DNA from 4 places in the Bacillus cereus group sp. RP37 genome. Region 1 is predicted to be linked to each of the others. Evidence: predicted binding sites of a transcription regulator. Region 1 holds the regulator's gene; each other region holds the start of a gene.

Region 1 (3,220 bases):
TAAGATCACCTGCTGCTACCTCTAAAGCAACACGCTCACCATTTTCAAGCACTCGACCAGTACCTACTGCAATAACTTTACCCTCTTGTGGTTTTTCTTTTGCAGTGTCTGGTAATACAATACCACTTGCTGTTTTTTCTTCTGCTTGAACAAGCTCAATTACAACGCGATCACCTAATGGCTTTAGCATGAACAATAACCTCCTCATTTTGTTATGTAAATTTTATTTATTAGCACTCAACTCACCCGAGTGCTAACACACTTATAATAATAAATAATCTCAATTTCTTTTGCAAGTAAAAAAATCATAATTTTTTCGCAAATTAAGCTATACACTTTTCTATATAGAGTCCCTCTTCTTCTACCTTTACTATATGAATCGTTGTTTCCACTACTCGTATGTTACAATATGAAAGGACACCCTAAGTTGTTTTCGCTATACACACAACTTTCTCCTGTCTTCTATTATCATTTCAAATAAGGATTTACGAAAAAAACATAATTTAAGTGAGGTTTATATCGTAGGTAGCATACTTACATGTTATCCTACCTTATCTCATACACTAGAGTTAGAAAGGATGGTTAAACCATTTGAAAAAACAATATTGGTGGGTTATCGTTACATACATTTTAATGCAGTTATCATCCATTGCTGGATTACCACTTCTGCTGAAAACTGGACTTTATGATAACAGGGGATTTACTAGAGAAGAGAAATTTCAACTCATAACTGGACACTGGGCAATCATTAGCTTCTTTATTGCATTATGTATCGTACTTTGGTTACTTAAAGCTGATATTCGCGACAGACATTTAGATACAAAGCGCTCTACTGTTCCAGCTACGATTGGTTGGATTTTTATCGGATTCTTCTTAGCATTTTTCTCGCAAAGTATTGCCGGTATGATCGAAATGTATGTATTAGGTATTAAACCTGGATCTGAAAATACAGCGAGACTTATGGATATCGCAAGAACGACACCTTGGTTCCTTATCGTTATATCTATAATAGGACCTATTTTGGAAGAAATCGTATTTAGAAAAATTTTATTTGGTACACTGTATAAGAAGTTTAATTTCTTTATTGCTGCTATCATTAGTTCTCTCGTATTCGCAGCAATTCATTTTGATTTTACTCACTTATTGGTATACACTGCTATGGGGCTCGTATTCGCCTTTTTATATGTAAAAACGAAGCGCATTATCGTTCCAATTGCAGCCCATGTTGCAATGAATACATTAGTTGCAATTGCTCAAGTTTTAGTGAGTAATGAACAAATTCAAGAAATGATTAAAGAAGCTGAAAAAATGCAAGGCTTTATCGGAGGATTTTTAGTATGAGAAACTCGCCATTATTCATGGCTGCATTGTACTTCCTTCTTGGATGTATCTTTACACGCTTCGCCATTACGAACGTAACAGATACAATCTGGAATATGTGGACAATACTATTTGCAGTTATGGCAACAATTGATTTTAATTTGGCACTTCGCCTTATCTTAGTTAAATTCACAAAGAAAAAATAATAATAAAACGCAGAGGTCGCTTCCTCTGCGTTTTATTGTGGATAATTCTTCAAAAAGTAAACAAGTGTTTGTAATTCTACTGCTAAATCAATATGATGAATTCTTATATTGTCTGACACATTTAAGCGCGCTGGTGTGAAATTTAAAATACCATGCACGTTCGTTTCCGCTAATCTATCTGCTACAGATTGTGCTACTGTAGCGGGTACTGTTAATATTGCCACTTGTATATCAGTTGATAAACGTTCTTCTAATTCATCTAAATGATATACAGGAATGCCCCCGATTTCTGTTCCGACTTTCTCTTCACTAACGTCAAACGCCATTTCAATTTTTGTATTATTGTTTTTCGTGAAATTATAATGTAAGAAAGCGGTCCCTAAATTACCTACTCCAATAAGTGCTACACGTGTTATATCATCTTGGTCGAGTGTTTCACGGAAAAATGATAATAAATAATTTACGTTATATCCATAACCCTTTTTCCCTAACGCTCCAAAATATGAAAAATCTCTTCGAATCGTTGCGGAATCAACCTTTACCGCTTCGCTCAATTCAGCTGATGAAACACGTTGCTTACCAGAAAGAGATAAGTTTTGGATAAATCGATAGTATAGAGGCAATCGTTTGGCAGTGGCCTGTGGAATTTTGTGCTGATCCATATAACCTCTCCTCTCTTCCTATCTTTATTCATATGCTTGAATCAAATACAGAAGTTTAGCACTCATGAATTTCCCTGTATAATAAAGAAAAGAAGTATTCTCTCTTTATTTTAAACTATACACTATTTTTAGTATGATTGAGAAATATAAACATGGCAAAGTTAAGAAATTATTTGAGGTGAAAACATTGATTTTATTACAAGTAAACGCGCTTTCGAAATTATACGGTGCAGAAACGATTCTTGCAAACATAAAATTGGAAGTTCAAACGAAAGATCGTATCGCATTAGTCGGACGAAATGGAGCCGGAAAATCTACATTATTAAAAATAATAGCTGGTGAGCTATCCCATGATGGTGGCGAAATTATAAAACCGAAAGATGTCTCCATCGGATATTTAGCTCAAAATACCGGGTTAGAAACATCTTTAACAATTTGGGATGAAATGTTAACTGTCTTTACACACTTGCAGCAAATGGAGACAAAACTTCGAAGGCTAGAGCAAGAGATGGGAAAAGAAGAAAACTTTTCAAACGAGGCTATATATGAAAGATTATTAGCTGATTACGATCAATTACAATTAGATTATAAAGATCAAGGTGGCTATCAGTACGAAGCAGATATTCGTTCGATTTTAAGCGGGCTTGGCTTCCCAGTTGAAACGCATCAGACGACGATTTCTACATTAAGCGGTGGACAAAAAACACGATTGGCTCTCGGTAAATTATTATTAACGAAACCGGACTTACTTATTTTGGACGAGCCTACAAACCATTTAGATATCGAAACATTAACATGGCTTGAACAATATTTACAAGGCTATCCTGGCGCAATACTAATCGTTTCCCATGACCGTTATTTCTTAGATAAACTCGTTACACAAGTATATGAAATTTCGAATAAAGAGAGCAGACGATTTGTTGGTAACTACAGTAAATATTTAGATTTAAAATCAGCGCTATACGAGCAAGAAATGAAACGTTATGAAAAGCAACAGGATGAAATTGCTAAGCTTGAGGACTTCGTTCAAAA
Region 2 (3,220 bases), 3.1 Mb from region 1:
CACACGGCGTTCATTGAATCCTGATAAGAGCCAAGTGTATTGTTTAACTCCGATGAAATAGGCTAGTGCAAATGAAATGATTGCTAGTATGAATAATGATGGGGAAGCGAAGAGAGTCATTGAAAACACCTCCGTTAAAGGACTGTAAATAAATTATAGTATGAATATTAACGTTTAACAAAATTAAAGCGCACAAAATTTTGTGCGCTTTTTATTAATGGTATGAAAAATATGTAAAAAAAAGATGGAACAAACATTTGAGATGAATTGTCTAATATAGGTAATAACTATTTCGTTTGAAAGAAAGGGTGGAGAAAATGAAAAAGAATACATTATTAAAATTAGGGGTATGTGTTAGTTTACTAGGAACAACTCAATTTGTTAGTGTAATTTCTTCTGTGAAAGCGGAACAAAAGCTAGAGCAAAACGTAATAAAAAATGAGACAGGAACCATTTCAATTTCTCAGTTAAACAAAAATGTATGGGCTCATACGGAGTTAGGTTATTTTAACGGGGAAGCAGTTCCTTCGAACGGTCTAGTTCTTACTACTTCTAAAGGGTTAGTACTTGTCGATTCTTCTTGGGATGATAAGTTAACGAAGGAATTAATAGAGATGGTAGAAAAGAAATTTAAGAAGCGCGTAACGGATGTTATTATTACACATGCGCACGCTGATCGAATTGGCGGAATAAAAACGTTGAAAGAAAGAGGCATTAAAGCGCATAGTACAGCATTGACTGCGGAACTAGCAAAGAAAAATGGATATGAAGAACCACTTGGAGATTTACAAACTATTACGAATTTGAAGTTTGGAAATATGAAAGTAGAAACGTTTTATCCAGGGAAAGGACATACAGAAGATAATATCGTTGTATGGTTACCGCAATATAACATTTTAGCTGGAGGTTGTTTAGTGAAATCTGCGGAAGCTAAAAATTTAGGGAATGTCGCTGATGCCTATGTAAATGAATGGTCTACATCGATTGAAAATGTGCTGAAGCGATATGGGAACATAAATGCAGTAGTGCCTGGTCATGGAGAAGTAAGGGACAGAGGGTTACTTTTACATACATTGGATTTGTTGAAATAAGAAATTATGGGAATATAAAAGCGAGGAGAAACAATTTTCTCCTCGCTTTCTTCTAGCTATATTTAAATGCGAAGCTATCAATTATGCCTGCATACGTTACTGAGATTTTAATTCCAAGTATACAAATACCAGTACCGTCATAATTGCTATAACAACGTAAGTAACATCGAGCATTATAAGTGTTTTTAAAGTTTCAGTCATCCTCATTCACCCCTGGTATGAAAATATAACATAATCTCTTATCAATCAGATCAGAGATTATAAAGATAACAATGTAAATGAAATTTCTTAAGTATTTTCTATATAAATATATCATATAAATAATGTAAACAATGTTAAGATAATGTAAATGTATTGTAAATAAAGAACTTTCCCATAGAATCTTTAATCAAAAATAGCTAGTTAATAGTTCTCTAAATCTATTAACTAGCTATTTGAAAGTACCAACAAAGATGTGCATTTTTCAGTAATGTTTTTAGAGTCAATAAAAATATTATGTCAACAATATGAACTGTCACAAATTTTTATATATTATTGTGATTGATATCACATCCTTTTTTCCTAATGGGTATTATGCTTGATTTGTAAGGAATGATTGGGAGAGGGTGGGATGATCATGTTTTGTTATCAATGTGAACAAACGCCAACAGGCGGATGTAAAGTAATAGGTGTTTGCGGTAAAAATGAAACAATAGCAAGTTTACAAGATACGATTGTGTTTGGGCTAAAAGGAATTGCAGCTTATCGTACGCATGCTGCTCAGCTAGGGTATACGGATGCATTTGTAGATGCTACGACGCAAGAAGCACTGTATATGACATTAACAAATTCCAACTTTAATGAACAAGAACATATTGATATGGCTATGAAAGTAGGGAAATCGGCTTTACGAGTAATGGAGTTGTTAGATGAGGCGCATACGAATCACTTTGGTGTTCCAGAGCCCGTTCAAATTACACAAAACCATGTAGAAGGTAAAGCAATTGTAGTTACTGGTCATAATTTATTTGCGTTAGAAGAGTTATTAAAGCAAACAGAAGGAAAAGAAATTAATATTTATACGCATTCTGAAATGTTACCAGCACACGGTTATCCGCAGCTGAAAAAATATAAACATTTAAAAGGAAACATCGGTAAGGCATGGTATGATCAACGACGTCTTTTCGAAAAATTTACAGGTGCTATATTAGCAACAACGAACTGTGTTATGCCAATTAAAGGGTCATACTCTGATCGATTCTTTTCATATGATATTGCCGGTTTAGAGGGTGTACAAAAAATTGAAAATGATGATTTTGCACCATTGATTCAAAAAGCGCTTGAACTTCCAGAAGTACATATGGAGTCGGATGAGCAGTTAGTAACAGGGTTTCATCATAATACAGTATTATCATTAGCTCCGGAAATTATTAATGCAGTAAAAGAAGGAAAGATTAAGCGTTTCTTTGTCATCGCAGGTTGTGATGCTCCGGGAAAAGGCGGAGAATATTATCGTGAATTAGCAACGTCGCTTCCGCCAGAAACAGTTATTTTAACAACTTCTTGCGGGAAATTCCGTTTTAATGATGTGGATTACGGTGTTGTACCTGGTACAGATATTCCGCGTTACATTGACTTAGGGCAATGCAATAATTCAATTTCAACAGTGAAAATAGCAGCCGCTTTAGCAGATGCTTTCCAATGTGAAGTGAACGAACTACCAGTTAGTATTGTCCTATCATGGTTTGAACAAAAAGCGGTTGCGATTTTACTTGGACTATTTAGTCTTGGCATTCAAGATATTCGCATCGGTCCAAAGGCGCCTGAATTTATTTCACCTGGCGTGCTTGATGTATTACAAGAAACATTCGGTTTGAAATTGATTACAACTGCAGCAGAAGATATGGAAATGATGTTATCGTAACAAAAGGATGATCTGTCTTATTAAGAAGAAGAGTTAGCCTATAGCGCCCCAAAACAAAAATGTAGAATATTTGTTTTGGGGTATTTTCTTTTCTTGGCCGGATAGGTATGTGGCGAAATTTTTTCAAATAGGAAACCGGCTGTATCTAATAGGTAATAGTTGATTTTAGAAAAATATAAAAATCGAGTTGACATTTACAACTACTCAGTCGTACAATGTAGAAGTA
Region 3 (3,220 bases), 4.6 Mb from region 1:
CATTGATGTAACGTTCAAAGTCGAAAACGATGAGTTTTATGAAGCAAATGCTCAATTAGATTTATCAGTGTTCGCTTACTGGAAACAAGGTGAACCAGAACCAAACAGAATGCGTGTACTTCAAGATCAAACATTCTCAGTTATGTCCTTAAACTCACTAGTAGAAGGAAATATTAAACCTGGTGCATTCTTAAATGAACGTGGATATTTAGATGAAAAATTCGATTATACAAAGCTTGGCGTAAAAGTATATGCAACAGATTCCTACCGTCATAAGTTTGAAGGATCACTAGATAAATATGGATACTTCAAGCTGAATGGATTTCCAGTTAATAAACGCGACTATAACTTATATGTAGAAGTTCCAGGACATTTAACAAGCCGTCTAACAACGAAATTAGGTACTGAAAAAGATGGTAAGCTGCTTGGTCAATATTATTATGCACGCCTTGATGAAAACCTTGCCGGTGATGTAAACGGTGATAAAGTAATTGATATAAAAGATGCTGAAATTATCGCTAGCAACTATGGTAAAAAAGGAGTATCTGTAAAAGACGGAGACCTTAACAAAGATGGTATTGTCGACGAAAAAGATATTCGCTTTGTTGAAAAGAACTTCTTGAAAAAGGGTCCGGATGCATCTAAATCACAAACACCTGCGGAAAAATCAAAAAGCGGTACACTGGCAGATATCTTAAAGAAATTGGGATTAACGCCTAAAAAATAATAATAAAGAGCACTCTACGTAAAGTAGAGTGCTCTTTTCTATAAACGATCCTTATCCAGCAAAAGGGGTATATTGGGGATATACAAGGAAACCGGAAAAGGAATTTATATTAAATTATATGAATTCAGAGGTAGGAAGCAGTGTCCCGCCTCTGAATGATTTATCAATTATTATAGTACTGGTGCCATTGTTTCTTTTAATACTTTTACAGAATGAGCGAATTTCGCTTTTTCATCTTCATTTAGCTCAAGTTCTACGATTTCACGTACACCTTCGCGGTTAATAACAGCTGGAACACCTACGAAAGCATCTTTCTCACCGTATTGTCCTTCAAGGTATGCAGATACAGTTAATACGCTGTTCTCGTTGCTTAAGATTGCTTTAGTTACACGAAGTAGTGACATACCGATTCCGTAGTAAGTTGCACCTTTACGCTCGATGATATGGTAAGCTGCATCACGTACGTTTTCGAAGATTTTGTCTAAGTCTTCTTGTTTGTACTGTTCGTTGTTAGCTAAGATTGTTTCTAGTTTTTGTACACCGATAGTAGCGTGGCTCCATACTGGAAGTTCAGTGTCACCGTGTTCACCAACGATGTAAGCATGTACGTTACGTGGATCTACATCTAAGTAGTCACCTAACATGTAACGGAAACGAGCAGAGTCTAAAGTTGTACCAGAACCGATTACACGCTCTTTTGGTAGACCAGATTCTTTCCAAGTTACGTAAGTTAAAATGTCAACTGGGTTAGTTGCAATTAAGAAGATTCCATCGAATCCGCTATCCATAATACCGCGAACGATTTGTTTAAAGATTTTTGTGTTCTTCTCAACTAAGTCTAAACGAGTTTCACCTGGCTTTTGTGGTAATCCAGCAGTGATAACTACTAAATCTGCATCTTTACAATCTGCATAGCTACCGCTCCAAACTTTTGTTGGTGATGGAGAGAATGGTACTGCATGGCTTAAGTCCATCGCTTCCCCTTCTGCTTTTGCTTCATTAACATCTACTAATACGAATTCTTCAGCTACACCTTGGTTGATCATTGAGTAAGCGTAACTACAACCTACAGCTCCTGTTCCTACTAATACTACACGATTGATACCTTTTTTCATGTTAATTTCCCCTCTCTATTGTTCACATCTATTTTTTATGATTGTTTAAGTAATTAATTAAAATACTAATTTAATGTTGTTTAACTTCTTTACACTCATATTGTAGCACGTATTATTGTGAATTACTTCACAAATTATGACCTATTTGTGAACTTTTTCACATAGAGTGTAAAGTTGATGGAATAGGTGTGGAATCCATTTTAATGGAGGCGTTTTCTTTAGATTGTGAAAGGATTTTTCTTATGTTTTCTTTGGTGATTGAAATTATATCGGCGATTTTCTGAATATATCAAGCGCAACTCACATTTTCTTCTTTCATCTCTAATATGGTTGCTATTTCCTTATATAAAAATTCATAATTATACTTTAATAAAAGGATATATTTATATATTGGATTCATCTTTCCAAGCATGCTTTGTATTTCTACTTGAAGCTCTTTTCTCAAAAGTGGTTCATCTAATCCTTTTGATCCAATTAATTGAACAGATTCAATCGGGATTTCTTCACTACGCTTTTGCCTTCTTGATAAATCACGGTGTCTATTAATCGCAACTTGAAATAACCATGTTTTTATATAAGTAATTTTCATATTTGGTACAGACAATAATGCTTTATGTATCGTGTCTTGAACAATGTCTTCTACATCTGCTGGTGTTAGCCCCTCGCCATCAAGTTAAAATTTAATACGATCCCCAGAACCATAAAAATGGACCTCGTTGTTATAAAAGACACAATATTTTTGTTTTGGAAGCATTATAAAATTTTTAACTTTCACAGCATAATTACTTTGTAATTATACCTTTTATTATCTCAAAACCAAAAACTCTTATTAAAACTTGTTTACATACATACAAATCATATAAGTGAATAAAAAATAATTATTTTTATAACCATTAGGGGGGCAAATAAATGAATATATATTTAGCCGGGCCATTTTTCAACCCTGAACAAATTGCACTATTAGAAAAATTAGAGATAATTTTATCTAAGAAAGGATTAAATGTATTTTCTCCACGAAAATATATGAGTAAATTTCCCTTTGGATCTTATGAATGGCAATTTCAAAACTTTGTTACTGATGTAAATGCAATTCAACATAGTGATATTACCTTTGCAATATATAATGATCAAGATTCCGGAACAATGTGGGAAGTTGGGTATACTTGGTCACTTAAAAAACCTATTATTATTTTTAATACCAAAGAAAAAGTTGTTAATCTTATGATTACACAATCTTTACATGCATATTTGGATAGCTTTGATAAAGTAATTCAGTATGATTTTAATAAATTACCTCGTATATTTTATGATGGAGCTGTAACGTAATCAAAAAAAGAAAAAAGCTCATGTGAAATTAAACTTATATAATCTTAACGTG
Region 4 (3,220 bases), 1.8 Mb from region 1:
TGTAATATTCTTTTGTACAGATATTTAAATGCTTTAATTCTCTATATTCATTAAAGTTGATGAGTTCTATTTCACATTCTTTTAATTCTCTAATTGGTCCACCCCAATTCTGCTTTGAGTACTTGTATATTGCCATACACTCACCATTCAGTGCGCTAATAGGAATTTTATAAAACAGTTTATTTGTATGAATGTTTACTCCTATTTCCAGTAGTACTTTATAAATCTCATAAGGATGCATTGGTAAAAAATGCACGACATCATTCCATAAACATTCAAGTTTTGGTATTTTACGTGTTAATAAGTTCTCTCTTTGAGGATGATCTTTATATTTTTGTATATACTCACCATATAAATTTGGATATAACCTTTTCAATTCATTTAATGGGATTAAATATTCTCCTTTTAATTCTTTTGGTACCATATGATAAACATATTCCATAAAAACCTCCTATAAAATATAAAATTCATACAAAAAAATCTTAGATTAATAGAAAATATATTTATAAACCATCTATATCATAATAATGCATTGTGGATAATTTTCGACTCAAAAAATCCTTCGCCATCAGTTCTATAATGTCCTCTGATAAATAACACTACTATTATTCTCAAAACTGACACATTATAAGTGATTTCAATCACCACATTGTTTTTCATCTATCTCTATTCTTAACTTAGATATTAAATTTAAACTTTATGGAGGCATTCATATGAAACATACATTTACTGAAACTTCAATTGTTGGTGAGATTGTTACACAATTTCCGAAAGCTAGTGATTTTTTCAAGTCATATAGAATAGATTTTTGTTGTGGTGGTGATAAGCCACTTATTGATGCAATTCATGAAAGAAATTTATCGGCTTCCGAAGTAATTACAGAGTTAAATACGCTTTATCATAATACGAAACAATTAAATGAATCTGAAATTGATTGGAAAAGTGCTTCTTATCGTGAATTGATTGATTATGTAATTAATAAGCATCATCGTTATTTAAATGAAGAGTTACCACAGTTAAGTCCATATGTGACGAAAGTATTACGCGTTCATGGAGCAAATCATCCTCATTTAGCTCAAATTCATAAGCTGTTTCATGAACTTAAAATGGAATTAGAACAGCATTTAATTAAAGAAGAAACAGAAGATTTTCCATTAATTTTAGAATTTGAACACAATCCAACTGATGAAAACTATGCAAAGTTACGTAAAGTAGTAGATGAACTAGAAAATGAGCACAATCATGCCGGAAATATTATAAAAGAACTTCGTAAAGTGACAAATGACTTTACTCCTCCAGAGGGCGCTTGCGGCACTTATCGACTTGTTTACCAGCGTCTTGAAGCTCTAGAGTCCGATTTATTTGAGCATATTCATTTAGAAAATAATATTTTATTTCCACGTGCCATTACAAAAGCATAAATAAAAGCAGGACATGAGCATTTCTACTCATGTCCTGCTTTTTCATTACGTGAATAACATCCACACTTCTCCCCTTCACATTAACCCGAATTTTAACAATTTGTGAATCATTATAAAAATGTGATAAATATCACATCTCCCCCTTTTTTGATTTTCTATAATAGAAATATAATCCTTTGTTCAACATTTCACATAAAAGGGGAAATGAAAATGAAAAAACGTTTAGTTATGGTCGGAAATGGTATGGCTGGCATACGCTGTATGGAAGAAATATTAAAACATGATAGTGATTCATATGAGATTACTATTTTTGGAGATGAACCACATCCAAACTACAACCGTATTATGCTCTCTCATGTTTTACAAGGCAAAACAAATATGCAAGATATCATTATGAATGAATATAGTTGGTACGATGAAAACGAAATAACTTTGTATATAAACGAAAGAGTTCAAAGTATTAACCGAGAAGAAAAAATTATTACTACAGAAAAAAATCATACTCTTACATACGACAAGCTCATTATCGCAACAGGTTCTAGTGCTTTTATTTTACCTGTTGAAGGTTCCACACTTCCTGGTGTAACAGGATTTCGAACTATTGAAGATACACAATTTATGATAGATACCGCTAAAGAAAAGAAAAAGGCCGTTGTCATTGGTGGCGGGTTACTCGGTTTAGAAGCCGCAAGAGGTCTAATTGACTTAGGAATGGACGTACATGTTGTTCATTTAATGCCTAGCCTAATGGAGCAACAACTAGATACGAAAGCAGCTTCTCTATTGCGTGAAGATTTAGAAGCACAAGGCATGAAGTTTCTAATGGAAAAGAAAACTGTAAAAATTCTTGGTACAGATCGTGTTGAGGGCATTCAATTTGAAGATGGTGAAGTTGTAGATTGTGATTTAATCGTAATGGCTGTCGGAATACGCCCGAATACGCAAATAGCAAAAGATGCTGGTTTACTTGTAAATCGCGGCATTGTAGTCAATGACTATATGCTAACAAATGATGACTCCATTTATGCAGTTGGCGAATGTGCGGAACATGATGGTATCGCATATGGACTTGTTGCTCCTCTTTATGAACAAGGCGCAATATTAGCGAAACATATAACGAAAATACAAACTGATGGATATACGGGCAGTATCGTCGGTACGCAATTAAAAGTTGCAGGTTGTGATTTATTCTCTGCTGGACAAATTTATGAAGATGATCAAACAAAAGCAATATCAATCTTTGATGAATGTAAACGTTCCTATAAGAAAGTATTAATTCGCGACAATAAAGTCGTCGGTATCGTTTTATATGGTGACACAGCTGATGGTACACGCCTCTTTAGCATGTTAAAGAAAGAAGAAGATATACAAGAATATACAACCGCTTCCCTTCTTCACAAAGCTGGTGAAGAAAGTGAACTTGACGTTGCTACAATGAGTGCGGATGACACGATTTGTGGATGTAATGGTGTTACGAAAGGTACAATCGTTCATGCCATTTTAGAGCAAGAGTTAACTACTTTTGAAGAAGTTAAAGGCTGCACGAAAGCCGCAGGATCTTGTGGTAAATGTCGTCCGCTTGTGGAACAAGTTTTATCTCATACACTCGGAGATGCTTTTGATGCTTCTGCGCAGTCTGCTGGTATGTGCGGATGTACAACTTTATCACGTGATGAAGTCGTAGCGGCCATTCACGAGAAAGGTTTAAAATCTCCAAAAGAAGTACGAAATGTGCTTGGTTTTGTACATGAAGACGGTTGTTCGAAATGTCGTCCTGCTTTGAACTATTATTTACGTAT

What was found. The regulator Rex, encoded in region 1, represses fermentation and respiration genes when NADH is low (regulators of the CRP and FNR family bind a similar motif). The targets are predictions, from matches to a motif close to TTGTGAAATATTTCACAA.
Positions count from the first base shown of each region.
Region 2: a site for Rex is predicted at 1,626-1,643, ahead of hcp (hydroxylamine reductase). Genes of this name have one in related genera too.
Region 3: a site for Rex is predicted at 1,958-1,975, ahead of QCI44_RS03000 (L-lactate dehydrogenase). Genes of this name have one in related genera too.
Region 4: a site for Rex is predicted at 1,598-1,615, ahead of nirB (NADPH-nitrite reductase large subunit). Genes of this name have one in related genera too.

Region 1 is NZ_JARVHP010000001.1:5,120,700-5,123,919, forward strand. It holds gene groES (co-chaperone GroES) at 1-190, opposite strand, end outside; gene QCI44_RS26815 (CPBP family intramembrane glutamic endopeptidase) at 592-1,341, shown strand; gene QCI44_RS26820 (YdiK family protein) at 1,338-1,526, shown strand; gene QCI44_RS26825 (redox-sensing transcriptional repressor Rex) at 1,559-2,188, opposite strand; gene QCI44_RS26830 (ABC-F family ATP-binding cassette domain-containing protein) at 2,376-3,220, shown strand, end outside.
Region 2 is NZ_JARVHP010000001.1:2,028,529-2,031,748, forward strand. It holds gene QCI44_RS10675 (DUF3784 domain-containing protein) at 1-120, opposite strand, end outside; gene bla2 (BcII family subclass B1 metallo-beta-lactamase) at 318-1,091, shown strand; gene hcp (hydroxylamine reductase) at 1,708-2,994, shown strand.
Region 3 is NZ_JARVHP010000001.1:570,121-573,340, reverse strand. It holds gene QCI44_RS03005 (S8 family serine peptidase) at 1-727, shown strand, start outside; gene QCI44_RS03000 (L-lactate dehydrogenase) at 898-1,842, opposite strand; partial or broken gene QCI44_RS02995 (RNA polymerase sigma factor) at 2,132-2,482, opposite strand; gene QCI44_RS02990 (nucleoside 2-deoxyribosyltransferase) at 2,752-3,168, shown strand.
Region 4 is NZ_JARVHP010000001.1:3,302,239-3,305,458, forward strand. It holds gene QCI44_RS17485 (group-specific protein) at 1-442, opposite strand, end outside; gene ric (iron-sulfur cluster repair di-iron protein) at 714-1,421, shown strand; gene nirB (NADPH-nitrite reductase large subunit) at 1,632-3,220, shown strand, end outside.